4 regions of the Shewanella aegiceratis genome follow, and region 3 is predicted to be linked to each of the others. Evidence: predicted binding sites of a transcription regulator. Region 3 holds the regulator's gene; each other region holds the start of a gene.
What was found. The regulator MetJ, encoded in region 3, represses methionine synthesis genes. The targets are predictions, from matches to a motif close to TAGACGTCTAGACGTCTA.
Positions count from the first base shown of each region.

Region 1 (3,923 bases), 220 kb from region 3:
TCTTGATAGAGCTTGCGCGCCTCTTCGCCCACCACCTCGTCGTCGAGGATCTTGGGGAAGTGGCCGTGTAGCTCCCAGCTGCGGAAAAATGGCGTCCAGTCGATGCGATCGACCAGGTCTTCCAGCGGATAGTCGTCAAACACCTGTCTGCCCAGTTGATTCGGAACGAAAGGCGTATGGGCGTTCCAGTCTTGCTGGCAGCGATTTTCCCGTGCGGCCTCCAGGGAGACGATCTGCTTGCGCTTGGCCTGTGAGTTGCGTTTGTCGCGCATCACCCGATATTCCTCGTAGGCGGCATCTATGGTCGCCTGACGGGTCTCCTTGTTGATCAGCTTGGCCACCATGGGCACGGCGCGCGAGGCGTCGGCAATATAGATGGCGCCTTCGGGGGCGTGGGGGGCGATTTTCACCGCGGTATGGATCTTGGAGCAGGTGGCGCCGCCTATGATGGAGGGAATATTCAGCCCCGCCTTGTGGAAGGCTTTGACATTGTGCACCATCTCATCCAAGCTCGGGGTGATAAGCCCCGACATGCCTATGATATCGACATTTTCCGCCTTGGCGACCTCTATGATCTTCTCGACCGGCACCATGACGCCGAGATCCACCACCTCGTAGCCGTTACAGGCCAGCACCACGCCGACGATGTTCTTGCCTATGTCGTGCACGTCGCCTTTTACCGTCACCATGAGGATCTTGCCGTTGGACTCTCCCTCGACTTTTTCTGCCTCTATGTAGGGGTTGAGGTAGGCTACCGCCTTCTTCATCACCCGCGCCGATTTTACCACCTGGGGCAGGAACATCTTGCCCGAACCAAACAGATCGCCGACCACGTTCATGCCATCCATCAGTGGGCCTTCGATCACATCCAGCGGACGGCTGGCCAGCTGGCGGGCTTCTTCGGTGTCCTGGTCGATAAACTCTGTGATCCCCTTGACCAGGGCGTGTTCCAGACGCTTGTTGACCGGCCAGCTGCGCCACTCGAGATCTTCCTTCTTGGCGCCCGTAGCACCGTCGCCACGGTACTGCTCGGCGATCTCCAGTAGCTGTTCTGTATTGTTCGATCCTTCCACCGGGCAGGGCAGGTTCTGTACCACGGCCTCTACCCTGGCCTTAAGCTCAGGGTCAATGTCGTCATAGATCGCCAGCTGACCGGCGTTGACTATGCCCATGTCCATCCCCGCCTGAATGGCGTGATAGAGGAACACGGCGTGGATCGCCTCGCGCACCGGGTTGTTACCGCGGAAGGAGAAGGAGACGTTGGACACGCCGCCGGAGATCATCGCATGGGGCAGGGTACGCTTGATCTCGCGCGTCGCCTCGATGAAGTCCACCGCATAGTTGTCATGCTCGTCGATGCCGGTGGCGATGGCGAAGATGTTGGGGTCGAAGATAATATCTTCCGGCGGGAAGCCCACCTTATCCACCAATACCCGGTAGGCGCGGGTACAGATCTCTATCTTGCGTGCCATGGTGTCGGCCTGACCCACCTCGTCGAAGGCCATGATGATGGCCGCCGCGCCGTAGCGCTTCACTAGGGTGGCCTGCTCGATAAACTTGGCCTCGCCCTCCTTGAGGGAGATGGAGTTCACCACACCCTTACCTTGAATGCACTTGAGCCCGGCCTCGATCACCTCCCACTTGGAGGAGTCGATCATGATGGGCACCCGGCTGATGTCGGGCTCGGAGGCGATAAGGTTGAGGAACTTCTGCATCACCTCGACGCCGTCCAGCATCCCCTCGTCCATGTTGATATCGATGATCTGGGCGCCGTTCTCCACCTGATCCCTGGCGACCGACAGCGCCTCTTCATATTCGCCCGTCTTGATCAGGCGTAGAAACTTGGCCGAGCCGGTCACGTTGGTGCGCTCGCCCACGTTAACAAACAGCGAGTCGGCATCTATGGTCAGCGGCTCCAGGCCTGAGAGGCGACAGGCCACCGGCAGATCGGGCAATTTACGGGCGCTATGCTTGATGACGGCGGCGCGGATCGCCTTGATATGGTCTGGGGTGGTACCGCAGCAGCCACCTATGATGTTGAGCAGGCCTTCCTCGGCCCAGGGACCGATCACCTCGGCCATCTGCTCTGGGGTCTCATCGTAGCCGCCAAACTCGTTGGGCAGGCCGGCGTTGGGGTGCGCCGACACATAACACTCGGCGATCTTCGATAGCTCCTCCACATAGGGGCGCAGCTCCTGTGGCCCCAGGGCGCAGTTGAGACCGATGGAGAGCGGTTTCACGTGGCGTAGCGAGTTGTAGAAGGCTTCTGTAGTTTGACCCGTGAGTGTGCGGCCCGAGGCATCGGTAATGGTGCCCGAGATCATCACGGGCAGACGCTGGCCCAGCTGGTCGAACAATGTCTCGATGGCAAACAGCGCCGCCTTGGCGTTGAGGGTATCGAAGATGGTCTCGACCATGATGATGTCGGCGCCGCCCTCGATAAGGGCCTGAGTCGACTCGATATAGGCCTCTACCAGATCGTCGAAATGGATATTACGATAGCCAGGGTCGTTCACATCCGGGCTGATAGAGCAGGTACGGTTGGTGGGGCCGAGAACCCCGGCCACATAGCATGGACGGCCGGTTTCTGCTGCTATCTCGTCACAGGCGGCGCGGGCCAAGCGAGCGCCCTCTAAGTTGATCTCCCGTGACAGCTCCTGCATCTCATAGTCGGCCATGGCCACCTGGGTGGCGTTGAAGGTGTTGGTCTCTATGATGTCGGCGCCCGCCAGTAGGTAATCCTTGTGGATCTGCTTGATAAGCTCGGGCTGGGTCAGCACCAACAGGTCGTTGTTACCCTTGAGATCGCAGGGCCACTCCTTAAAGCGCTCGCCGCGAAAGTCGGCCTCCTCCAGCTTGTGGTTCTGGATCATGGTGCCCATGGCGCCGTCGAGGATCAAAATTTCCTTATTGAGCCGCGCGCGGATCGCGTCGTTAATCTGCCTTACGTTTCGAACAGGGGATTGGGTCGCCATAACTTTCACCTACTTCAACTGACCTATTGCCTAAACTGCCTCGTCTATCGATTTGACGTGCTATTTTTATTTTGGATGTATAAACGTATAGACGTCTATACTAATCGACTTATAATACCCAGGGCAAGTCAAATGAGTATAAGCTTAAATCTGGTTTGGCTTCGAGGAAGAATGCTGGTTTAGCCGCGTTCCCATGGCAAAAGGCTCTCCCCTTGATAGTGGGTGAATCTGAAAGTTTTTCAAGGTCTTATTTATCTTTCATTGCCACGGGATACTTCCAGAGAGTATCCTGCTAACCATCTAGATTTTAAAGGTTTAATGCTGCAGTTATGACGCAAACGACACTCTATTTGATGCGCCACGGCGAATGTGAAGGCGGCAACTTGCTGCGCGGACATAGCGATCAACCTCTCACCGAGATAGGCTTCGCCCAGATGCAGCTGGCCTATGCCAAGCTGCCCCAGGCGGTGGACAGGGTGATCAGCTCGCCGCTCAAGCGTTGCCGTGTATTTGCCGAGCACCTCACCGCTAAGAATCAGGTGAAGGTGGCCCTGGATGCCGGGCTCAAGGAGATCTACTTCGGCCGTTGGGATGGCCAGCCTATCCCTGAGCTGCATGCCGATCACGGTGAGGAGCTGAGTGCCTATTGGCGGGACCCTTGGGCCAATTCGCTGCCCGAGGGGGAGCCCATGGCTGAGTTCGAGCGGCGTGTCGACGAGGTGGTCGAGCAGTTGGTGCATCAGCATTGCGGCGAGGCCTTGTTACTGCTCACTCACGGCGGCGTGATACGTCACCTGATGGCCAAGGCCCTGGGGGTAGAGCGCGCCGTAGGCTTCTATACCCGGCTGAGCCTGGACTACGGCAGCGTGGTCAAGATAAGACATTACCGCGACAAGGCGGGAGAGGGCTACTGGCGCCTGCACTGGCACGACGCCGAGTAATAGATTT
Region 1 covers NZ_CP080416.1:802,290-806,212, forward strand. The annotation lists gene metH (methionine synthase) at 1-2,975, opposite strand, end outside; gene K0H80_RS03610 (histidine phosphatase family protein) at 3,305-3,916, shown strand.
Region 1: metH (methionine synthase) is a predicted target of MetJ. The motif match lies at 3,056-3,073, and genes of this name have one in related genera.

Region 2 (3,923 bases), 1.6 Mb from region 3:
TAATATTCCTAAACTGATGAGCCACTACTATCGGCTCTCACCGGATGTGACCAATGATGCGCAGAAGGTCACATTCGGCACCTCGGGCCACAGAGGCTGTGCCTTTAATAAGAGTTTCAACGAAAAACATATCCTGGCGATTGTACAGGCGGTGGTGGATCACCGCATCGAGGCGGGTATCAAGGGGCCGATGATCGTCGGTATCGACACCCATGCACTGTCTCAGGCGGCCTATGTCACGGCGCTTGAGGTGTTAACCGCCAATGGCGTACAGGTGATCGTCGCTAAGAACGATGAGTATACCCCGACCCCAGTGGTGTCCCATGCCATCATAGCGGCCAACAGAGTGCAGGGGGCTGGGCTTACCTATGGGCTTACCGATGGCCTTATCATCACGCCATCTCACAATCCGCCTCAAGATGGTGGCATCAAATATAATCCCCCCCATGGTGGTCCGGCCGAAGGCGGCATCACGGCCTGGGTCGAGCAGCGCGCCAACGAGTATCTGGCCAAGCAGCTAGAAGGCGTTAAGCGCCTGACCTATTCAGTAGCGGTCACGACCAGTCTTATTCAAGAGCGCGACCTGATGGCGGATTATGTCGAAGATCTCGAGCAGGTGATTGACATGCAGGCCATTAAGCAGGCCGGTATTCGTATCGGCGTCGATCCCCTCGGCGGCTCAGGAATTCACTATTGGGCCAAGATTGCCGAGCGCTATGGGCTGGATATTACCCTAGTGAACGATCGCATCGATCCCGCCTTTGGTTTTATGCCCCTGGATAAGGATGGCAAGATCCGTATGGACTGCTCGTCGCCCTATGCCATGGCGGGTCTGCTGGCCCACCAGGATGCCTTCGATATCTGTGTCGGTAACGATCCCGATTACGACAGACACGGTATCGTCTGCCCAGGCAGCGGCCTGATGAACCCTAATCATTATCTGGCGGTGGCTATCGAATATCTCTTGTCCCATCGCCCGCAGTGGTCGGCCGATCTTAAGATAGGTAAGACCCTGGTCTCCAGCGCCATGATAGACAAGGTATGCCGTGAGCAGCAGAGTAGCCTCTGTGAGGTGCCGGTAGGCTTTAAATGGTTCGTCGATGGCCTGGCCGATGCCAGCTTCGCCTTCGGCGGTGAAGAGAGTGCCGGCGCCGCCTTCCTACGTCGTGACGGCGGCAGTTGGTGTACCGATAAAGATGGTTTCATCCTGGCGCTGCTGGCTGCAGAGATACTGGCGGTAGTGGGTAAGACGCCTGCTAAGCTTTATGCCGAGATGGTCGAGCGTCACGGCGAGAGTTTCTACAAGCGTATCGACTCGCCGGTTAACCCTAAGCGTAAGGCTAAGTTTAATCAGTTGGTGAGCGAGCCCCTGAATGTCAGCGATCTTGGCTGTGAAGCCATGGCGGGAGATGCCATCCTCGAGGTGCTGACCCATGCCCCGGGCAATGGCGCGACTATCGGCGGCATCAAGGTAGTGACCGAAAAAGCCTGGTTCGCCGCGCGCCCATCGGGCACAGAGGCGTTGTTTAAGCTCTATGGCGAAAGCTTTGTCAGCGAGGCGCATCTCGAGAGGGTGCTGGAGCAGGCCCAGCAGATGATAGAGCGGCTGTTGGCCTAATCGAAGTTTGGCCAAACTCGCTCTGGTCTAACTTGCTCTTGACTAAACCTTGGTCGGTTACTCCATAGCAGCTTAATACTTAGACAAAATAAAAAAGCCAGTGAATCACTGGCTTTTTTTGTGGGCGCAACTTGCATCGGCTGCATGTAAAACTCGGTGCTAGTAGGTGAGGTGACAGCTAGGCAAGTTGTTCTTTTCCAGATAGTTCTGATGATACTCCTCCGCCTTATGGAAGGTGAGTACTGGGACTATCTCAGTCACTATGGGTCTTAGCCCCCATTTACCGCTGCGGGCGAGGGCTAACTTTGAAGCTTCGGCCTGTTCCTTCTGCGTTTTGTCGTGGAAGAAGATGGCGCTGCGATACTGGCTACCGATATCGCCGCCCTGCATATTGAGCATGGTGGGATTATGGTTACTCCAGAACACGGCCAGCAGATCGTCGAAGCTCACCTTGGTCTCGTCAAACTCGACCTGTACCACCTCGGCGTGCCCGGTTGTGCCCGTCTTAACCTCTTTATAGGTGGTCGCCTTGTCGTCACCGCCCATATAGCCACAGGTGGCATAGGTAACGCCGTCTATCTGCTTGAAAAAATACTCTACGCCCCAGAAACAGCCTGCGCCAAATGTTGCTAATGCCATGTACGACCTCTTCTCGATTAACGCTTATCTATCTTTTGTTCATCTAGATAACGAATTATCTAGTGTCTAAATTATCTAACGAATCGTCTAGCGCAGTTAATTTTATACGTTTAGATGGCTAGACGGCTTTATTCTGTATTATCTGATTAACGAATGCAACAGGGAAAATATGCGGCGATCGACTGGCCCGCGTGGTCGTCGACTCGCTTAAGTGTTACTATGCTGGCCAACTGATAATAATGCTAATAAATCCAAGGAGTCGCTATCTTTCAGGCCTACAAGGTGGGCGCTGTGGTAGTGATGCAGTAAGGAGTTTGCAGTGCAAGACACCCTGATGTTGTCGAAAGACTTTTTGCAATTGACACTAGACAATCCTGTCGGCCTCGAGGCGTTTGAATTTACCCTAGGGCAACACACACAGGTGTCGGTATGGGATACCGGCGTCATCCAATTTGAGCCGCTCGTTACGCATGAAGCTAATCAAGAGAGCGAGCAAGACGGAAAGGAAGATGCGCTTAAGAGCATAGTGCTCTCGTCGGCGGTTCATGGTAACGAGACGGCGCCTATCGAGCTGTGTGATCAGCTTATTACTGCGCTACTATCTGAGACGCTGATCGCCCGTCATCGCCTGCTGTTTCTAATCGGTAACCCACCTGCAATACTCAATGGCACACGTTTCGTCGAAGAGAACCTCAATCGTCTCTTCAGCGGCGCCCATGCCAAGGGGGAGAGCAATGCCGAGCGGGTCCGTGCTAAGAAGCTGGAGCAGTATGTGGATCGCTTCTTCAACGCTGCTCCAGAAGGCGGCAGTCGTTATCACTACGACCTGCACACGGCAATTCGCGCCTCTAAGCATGAGAAGTTTGCCATCTACCCTTATCCCCATGGCGAGCCCTATAGCAGTGAGCAGATCATGTTCCTGGCCGCTTGTGGCATCAACACAGTGCTGTTCCACCACGAACCTACGACCACCTTTAGTTACTTCTCGGCCCACGGTTATCAGGCCCACGCCTTTACCATAGAGCTTGGCAAGGTGATGCCCATGGGGCAGAACGATATGACGCGCTTTATCGCGGTGAAAGAGATGTTGACCCGTCTGGTAAGCGGCCGGGATCTCGAGCTCGGAGAGTTTGACCCGAGCCAGGTGAATCTTTACCAGGTTAATCGCTCAATCAACAAGCAGTTTGACGACTTTAGCTTTACCTTTGCCGACGACGTAGAGAATTTTACGGCGTTTCCAAGAGGTTATATATTGGCTAAGGATGGCGGGACTGAGATTAAGGTCGAGGCCGAATCTGAGTCTATCGTGTTTCCCAACGCCAATGTGCCGGTTGGCCAGCGCACTGTGCTGTGTTTAGTGCCTGCCAAAGATTATCGCGTGGTTTAGTCTCTGGCTTGTAAAGCTAGCGATACATGGGTGAGGGTAGCTAGTTGCTAATCGCGCCCCGTGATAGCTTGCTAGGTAGTTTACGTTAACGTAACTTTAAGGCCGCGTCATAATAGAGAATAGTGAACAACTTAGGCTGTTCGCAGTCAGATAACAAGAATACTCAGCTGATAAGAGAATAGTATGAGCAACGCAACGAGCAATACAGAGACTGTCCATCGCGTCAGTTTTCTCGATAAGGATTCATTATCGATCCCGATCCTGAAGATCCTTCAAGCC
Region 2 covers NZ_CP080416.1:2,181,948-2,185,870, forward strand. The annotation lists gene pgm (phosphoglucomutase (alpha-D-glucose-1,6-bisphosphate-dependent)) at 1-1,618, shown strand, start outside; gene msrA (peptide-methionine (S)-S-oxide reductase MsrA) at 1,778-2,257, opposite strand; gene astE (succinylglutamate desuccinylase) at 2,592-3,644, shown strand; gene K0H80_RS09785 (thiamine pyrophosphate-dependent dehydrogenase E1 component subunit alpha) at 3,828-3,923, shown strand, end outside.
Region 2: msrA (peptide-methionine (S)-S-oxide reductase MsrA) is a predicted target of MetJ. The motif match lies at 2,361-2,378, and genes of this name have one in related genera.

Region 3 (3,923 bases):
CCTGTTTTAACGGGTAGGGCGGTTAACTGAATCGGCAGGTTTCTCTGGCAATGGGAAGGGGCAGCAAAATGATTTAAAAAAAAGTGTCTGATCGAGCTGTTTTGAGAGCACTTTTTAGCCGTCTTAGTCTATCTTTAAAGACGACTCGGGTAGATTCTCGAGCGAGAACAAAAATAATGAACGGGGTGAATGAGATGAAATACCTTAGCTTGGTCATCGCAGTGTTATTGTCTGGTAGTGCCTCACAGGCATCTGCCGCCTCCCTCTACATCGAGGCCCGTAGTGATGCCATGGGCGGAACCGGGGTCGCGGCCTCTAACCGCGAAGGTGCCGCCTTTATCAACCCCGCCCTGTTAGCCATTCATGCCCCCAAGTATTCCGGCGGCGCCGTGATGTTGCCCGTGCTGGGTGCCGAGGCTGCCAATATCGATAATCTGACCGACAAATTCGACGCCCTGCAGGCCTCCTATGACGGTCTGGAGGCGGCCATCAATGCCAGCGACGTCACTGGGATCACCAATTACCGCGACATGCTGGTCGCCGATCTCAAGTCCCTTGATGGTGAGAATGCCTATGGCAGCGTGGGGCTAGGTTTCTCCGTGGTTTTACCGACCAAGCGCATGCCTATGTCGATCTTTTACAAGACCTATATCGATGCGGTGAGCGTGGCGGTGATCGAGGACAGCGACATAGACGCCCTGACTAATCTCGATCCTAACAATCCGCCTGCCGTCTCCGATCTGGATTCGCAGGGGGCCGTGGTGGCCGGTGCCATATCAGATCTTGGTGTGGCCCTCAGCTTCCCGCTGTCGATCGTCAACATGCCGGTCGCCGTCGGTATCTCGCCCAAGCTGCAGCGCATCGACACCTATAACTATGTGGTCAGCGCCAACAACTTTGACGCCGATGATTTCGACGACAACAAGTACCGCAACGATGATACCGTGGCAAACCTGGATATTGGCGTGGCCATTCAGCCACTCGAACGCATGACCATAGGCCTGTCGGGACGTAACCTGGTGAGCCAGAAACTGGACACCGTCGAGGCGATGGGACGCAAGTTTACCTACCGTGTCGAGGCCCTCTATACCTTAGGTGTGGCCTATGATTGGGATAACTTCAGCCTGACGACAGATGTGGATCTTAATGGTCATAAGCGATTCGATGAGATAGGCGAGACCCAGTATTGGCGCCTGGGCGGCGAGATGAGGGCGACCGATTGGCTGGCCCTGCGTGTCGGCTATCGCCACGACATGAAAGATACCAGCAGTAATCTCTATACCCTGGGCACAGGCATTACCATAGGCCGCTCCTTTAATCTGGATCTCACCGGTCTGGTGGGCACAGATGACGCCGTGGGCGGGGTGATTCAGACCTCCTATCATTTCTAGGATAGGTTTTTTAGAAACAAGAAGGCCGGCTATGATGCCGGCCTTCTTTTGAGCCTAGGTGTTAGAGCAGGGCACTTAAGGACTTGGCGGCCAGCAAGATGGCGCTCAGGCTACAGAGCACCAGCGTCATGATGCGGGTCTTATTCTTGTCTATGCGTCCCACCAGGCGATTGGCCATCAGGTAACCCAGCAGCACAGAGGGGAGTAGCAGCGCCGAGCAGTAGAAGTGATGCAGGGTCAGCAGACCGGTAAGCCCTAAGATCACTATGGCGATAGTGGAGCTGAAGATGAAGAAGGCCGACAGGGCCGCGCGAAACTGCTTGGCATCTTTACCCGAGAGCAGTATGGCCAGCGGTGGTCCGCCTATGGCGGCGATGTTGCCGAAGATCCCCGAGATCACCCCGGCGATAAACAGGCTGCGTCGGTTGACCACTAGGTTGAGCCGCATCAGGCTTAGCAGTACGGCGATGGCAACGATGATGGCGATGGTCATGCCGAGCACGTCCTGGGGGGCGACCATGAGCAGGCCAGCGCCGATCAGTCCGCCGGGGATGCGTCCCAGCAAGGCATATTGCAGGCCGTTGAATTCCAGGGCGCCACGCTCGCGGATCAGAGTCAGCAGGGCGATAGAGAATCCCATCAGGATCACGGGCGCAGGCACAAGTGACGGTTCGATAAGGTAGAGCAGGGGCGCGGCGACGACCGCCATGCCGAAACCGATTAGGCTCTGGGTGAGGGCGCCGACGAAGACGATAAGCGAGGCTAGCGCCAGAATATGGGGATCGAGCGGAAGTGCAGGCACTGCAATGTTCCAGGCTAAGGTTGAAAACTAAAAGAGGGACCGCCTAGCGATCCCTCTATCGATTCGTGTGTGAGTGGATCACTCCATCTCTTCCCACTCTATGCCCATCTCGGTCATCAGACGTTTGACTTCGGCTGGGATGCTATCTGGCTTGTCTTTAGACAGGTCATCGTCTTGGGGGAGTGGTTGACCGGTGTAGGCGTGCAGGAAGGCCTCGCACAGCAGCTCGCTGTTAGTGGCGTGACGCAAGTTGTTGACCTGGCGCCGGGTGCGTTCGTCGGTTAACACCTTAAGCACCTTAAGAGGAATAGAGACAGTGATCTTCTTTACCTGCTCATTCTTCTTACCATGTTCAGCATAGGGGCTGATATAATCGCCATTCCACTCAGTCATTGACTCACCTGTAAATTCTAAAATTCGGTGCAGATTTTAAACCCTTACAAATTACAGTCAAATTATTGCCTCGAATTTTTGGCAAATGCAAATAGATTTCTAAATGTTTGGACGTCTAAACGTCCAAAAGTTGTTGACGCTCACTACCGGCTTAGGTACATTTAGACGTCCAGACATCTCTTTTATCCGAGGTGCCTGCCCAGATCCATATTGAGGAGTTGAAGATGACAGCGCGTAAACTAGCCACCGCCGCCGTACGACGAGGCATAGAGTCAGACACTCAGCACGGTGCCGTGGTGCCACCTATCTATCTGTCGACAAACTACTCGTTTGAAGGGCATCAACAGCCGCGGGCATTCGATTACAGCCGTTCCGGCAATCCGACCCGCTCTATTCTCGGTGATGCGATTGCCGAACTGGAACAAGGGGCGACCGGTGTGGTGACCTGTACCGGCATGGCGGCCATCACCCTGGTGACCAGCCTGTTAGGCCCAGAGGATCTGCTGGTGGTGCCCCACGATTGCTATGGCGGCAGCTATCGCCTCTTCACCAACCTGGCCAAGAAGGGCGCCTTTAAGCTATTGGCGGTGGATCAAACCGACGAGCGTGCGCTTGAGCAGGCGCTGACCCAGTCACCCAAGATGGTTTGGCTGGAGACCCCCTCTAACCCGCTGCTGCGAGTAGTCGATATCGAGGCCATCGCCCAGGCGAGCCATAAGGTGGGCGCTCAGGTGGTGGTGGACAACACCTTCCTTTCTCCCGTGTTACAACAGCCACTGCTGCTGGGGGCCGATATCGTGGTGCACTCCACCACTAAATATATCAATGGTCACAGCGATGTGGTAGGCGGCGCCGTGGTGGCCAAAGACCCTGAGGTGGGCGAGCTGCTGCACTGGTGGTCGAACACCCTTGGTCTGACCGGGTCGGCCTTCGACAGCTACCTGACCCTGAGGGGGCTGAGAACCCTGGCGGTGCGCATTCGTGAACACCAAGCCAACGCTCAGAAGGTATTGGCATTGCTTTGTGACCACAATGCGGTGGAAAAAGTGTATTATCCGGGACTTGCCGAGCATCCTGGCCATGAAATTGCGGCCAGACAGCAGAAGGGCTTCGGCGCTATGCTGAGTTTTGAATTAAAAGGTGGCGAATCGGCACTCGTTGCCTTTTTAGATGCGTTACAATACTTCTCGGTAGCCGAGAGTCTGGGAGGCGTAGAGAGTCTGGTGGCGGTCCCCGCGACCATGACCCACAGAGCCATGGACCCGGAGGCGCGCCGTGAGGCGGGTGTGAAAGATACCCTGATCCGTTTGTCAGTGGGCATAGAAGATGGCGAGGAT
Region 3 covers NZ_CP080416.1:579,172-583,094, forward strand. The annotation lists gene K0H80_RS02605 (conjugal transfer protein TraF) at 195-1,391, shown strand; gene K0H80_RS02610 (sulfite exporter TauE/SafE family protein) at 1,453-2,193, opposite strand; gene metJ (met regulon transcriptional regulator MetJ) at 2,272-2,586, opposite strand; gene metB (cystathionine gamma-synthase) at 2,811-3,923, shown strand, end outside.

Region 4 (3,923 bases), 1.6 Mb from region 3:
CTGGGCCGGTCAACATCCCCTTCACCGGCCTGTCGGTCAGGCTCTGGGCGAAGCTCGCCCAGGCGAGTGTCATCGGCTGACGACGTGAGACATCGCCATAGATGAGCGGCGGCTTGACGCAGCGTGAGCCGTAACTCTGCACCCAGGCAAACTGGGTAAAGCCTACCCCGTCGAGCTGCTCGCCGAAATACTCCACCATGTCGTTACGCTCTGCCTCACCATGGACCAAGACATCGATCCCCAACTTAAGCTGACGCGCTATGCTGTCACGGGTCACCGCCTCGAGCTGCGCCACATAGGCCTGCTCGGTCAGCTCGCCCTTACGCCAGCGACTGCGCAGGCCGCGAATGGCCGGCGTCTGCGGGAAGGATCCAATGGTGGTGGTGGGCAACAGCGGCAGACGAAAACGGGCCTGCTGCTTTAGGCGGCGCTCGCCAAAACCGCTAGGACGATTGAAATCCTCAGGCGTTAAGGCTTTGAGCCTCGCCAGCACCTCAGGGTTGGCCGCCTGCTCTCGGGCCTGACGCCTCGCCTCACAGCGCGCCACTATCGCCTGCGCCGCCTCGCTTTGTGGGGTAAGCAACAGGGTGCGCAGCGCAGCTAGCTCGTCGAGTTTCTGCTTGGCAAAGCTGAGTTGATTGGCGAGCTCTGGCGTCAGCTCGGTTTCGCTCTCCAGATCCACGGGCACGTGTAAGAGCGAACAGGAAGGCGCCAGCCAGACACGATCGCCAAGATCTGCCACTACAGCGCGCAGACGCTCGGCCAAGATGTCGAGATCCGCCGCCCACACGTTGCGGCCGTTGATCACCCCAAGGCTGAGCACCTGCGTCGTCTTCAAGCTGGTGCCAAACAAAGTGAGCTGCTCGGCATCGCTCACCAGATCCAGATGCAGGCCATCGACCACGAGCTCCTTAATCAACTCATGATGATGGGCCACAGAGCCATAGTAACTGGCCAGCAGCAGCTTAACCCCCTGGCCACTGAGTTCCCTGTATGCCGGCTCGAAGGCCGCCAGCCAGTCATCATCTAGCTCCAGCGCCAAGATAGGCTCGTCGAGCTGCACCCAGTTCACGCCTTGATCGGCAAATCGCGCCAGAATCGCTTGGTAGGCCTCGAGCAAGTTGGGCAGTAGGCTCAGCTTATCGAAGGGCTCGCCCTCGCACTTGGCAAGATAGAGGTAGCTGACCGGGCCAAGCAATACCGGCTTAGGCTGATGCCCCAGGGATTTAGCCTCGGCCACCTCGTCGAACAGCTGCTCATAAGCTATCTCGAAGCGCTGATTCGCCGTGAGCTCGGGCACTATGTAGTGATAGTTGGTGTTGAAGTATTTCTTCATCTGGGCGGCGCGGCTCGCCTCCCCGGTGGGGGCGCGGCCACGGGCCACTCGAAACAGGGTGTCGAGATCCACCTGCTCGCCGCTGCGATGGCGCGCCGGGATGGCATTGATGGTGGCGCTCAGGGTGAGCACCTGATCGTAGAAGGCAAAGTCCCCTACCGGCACTTGCTTCACCCCCGCCGCCTGCTGCCACTGCCAATGGGTTCTGCGCAGTTCACTGGCGAGCGATTGCAGCTGCGCCTGGTCTATCTCGCCACGCCAATATTTTTCCAGGGCGAATTTGAGTTCCCGTTGACGACCTATGCGGGGAAAGCCTAATGATGCGATATCTAGAGTTTGCATATTGTATACCTTTTGCATTAAGATGAGCGAAATTCATGGTTAGCGCCCTTCGCTGTCATCGCAATACAGGTTTGAGAACTGAAATTGCACAACAAACTAAAACAGGCGTCTGGACGTCTAGAAGTTTATTGTGCTAGTCTGTTGTCTCGCAATCGAATTGATTTCACGAGCAACATGAGCCAAATTCATGTGAGGTAAAAATGATAGAGCTTAGGCATTTACGTACATTGGTCGCCCTGAAAGAGAGCGGCAGTCTCGCGGGCGCAGCCAAGAAGCGCTTTGTCACCCAGTCGGCCTTATCCCACCAGATCAAGGAACTGGAGACCCGCATCAACTCGGCGATATTCGTGCGTAAGAGTAAACCCCTCTCCTTTACCCAGGAGGGAGCCCGGCTGCTCAATCTGGCCGAAGAGATCTTGCCTAAGGTGATAGAAACCGAAATCGATCTGAAGAATGGCCTGGGCGGCGAGGCGAGAGATCTCTTTGTGGGTATCGAATGCCACAGCTGTTTTCGTTGGCTGATGCCGGTGATCGAGCAGTTTAATGCCAGCTTTCCCCACACCAACTTGGAGCTGTCGAGCCGCCACCTGTTCGACTCGCTAACCGCGCTCAAACAGGGACAGCTGGATGTGGTGCTCACCTCAGACCCTATTCCCGACCATGATATCGCCTATCAGCACCTGTTCGATTTCGAGGTCAAGCTCCTGGTTGCCGCGGATCATCCGCTGGCCGAACTTCCCTATGTCACGGCGGCGCAGCTTAAGGATCAGACCCTGCTCACCTACCCAGTGCCACTAGACAGACTGGATATCTACCGCCACTTCATGGAGCCTGCGGGCGTGCCGGTTGCCAAGCAGATCCGCTGCGATCTCACCGCCATGTTGCTGCAACGCATCGCCTGCAAGGATGGGGTTGCCGCCCTGCCGAGTTGGTCGATCAACGAGGCTCATGGTCTGTCGCTCAAGGCGGTAAAACTGGGATCAGAAGGGCTCAGACGCCCGCTGTTTGGCGCCTATCGCAGCAACGGCAGCAGTGCGCGCCTCGCCCAGCAGTGGCTCAATCTGGTGACCTCTGAGGGGCTGGAGCGTCAGGGGCACTAAAGGCGCAATTTCAGAAAAGCTAAAATTAAGGCACAAAAAAACCTGCACTCGGCAGGTTTTCTTTTATCAGGTCGAAGACCCTAGGGCCTGTTGGCCTTTTGAGAACAAATTTTGTTCTAATTGAGCACGTTCAAATCGCGGCTCGAGGCTTGAGATATAGTTATTCTATATAAAAGCCGAGTAACAAAGAGTTGAACGTGCTCAAGACGAACCCTGCGGGCAGCGTCTGTATCATTTTTCGACTACGTTACCGCTCATTGATGTAGCTCACTAGATTACAATCACTCTGCCTTGAATAAAATCGATACAGAATGCTGCAAAAATGAACCTAAAAGGTCAACAGGCCCTAGAGCGGATTAAGCAGTTGATTGCGCATGGAGAGCACTCTGCGAAGCACCAGACCCGGTGAGTCTGGATTGCGAGTCTGACGCAGGTTATGGGCGATCATAAACTCTTCTCTGAGTTCCTCATCCAGTCCTAGTGACTCGAACGCCTCAAGGGTCAGCGTCTGCTTCTGATTATCGATCAGCGACTTGATGATAGAGAGCGGGAACGACTGCTCCGACTCGGCATTCAGGTAGGCGAAGGCGGTCAAGGCGATGATCTCGCCAAATACGCTAAACAGCGCCAGGGTCTGCACCTCATCGGGATTGATATTTACCCCTTCCATATGATGCAGGCTATCCACGGCGTCGGTGGCAATGCTCTCGGTGAGCGCCCAGTAGCCGTATACCAGCTTCTTGTAGGGCTGTGGCAACTCGTCGAGACGCTCCTTGAGGTAGAAGGTGAAGGCATAACGGTAGATATTGACCTGGCCCAGGCGCACCAGCGCATCTTTCAATGAACGATTCTTCGATGACACGCTGGCGTTAGCCGCCGAGTTGCTGCGCCATAGCAGATGCGCCGCCAACGCGGGATCGGAAGAGACTATATCGATCACATTGCGGATATCGCCATCGGCAATAATGGCTTTCTTCAGCGGGATCAGAATCCCCCGTCGTCCGATAACCTGTTCTTCATTGGCAATAATTGCGCGTACTTGAGTGAATACCTGATGCTCAAGATCTGTCATGAGAAGTTATTAACCTGATTTATTATTGGCACGGCGCCATTTGTTATCCGAGAATTTACCCATAAAACGACTG
Region 4 covers NZ_CP080416.1:3,503,480-3,507,402, forward strand. The annotation lists gene metE (5-methyltetrahydropteroyltriglutamate--homocysteine S-methyltransferase) at 1-1,678, opposite strand, end outside; gene K0H80_RS15305 (LysR family transcriptional regulator) at 1,879-2,778, shown strand; gene K0H80_RS15310 (HDOD domain-containing protein) at 3,125-3,850, opposite strand.
Region 4: metE (5-methyltetrahydropteroyltriglutamate--homocysteine S-methyltransferase) is a predicted target of MetJ. The motif match lies at 1,789-1,806, and genes of this name have one in related genera.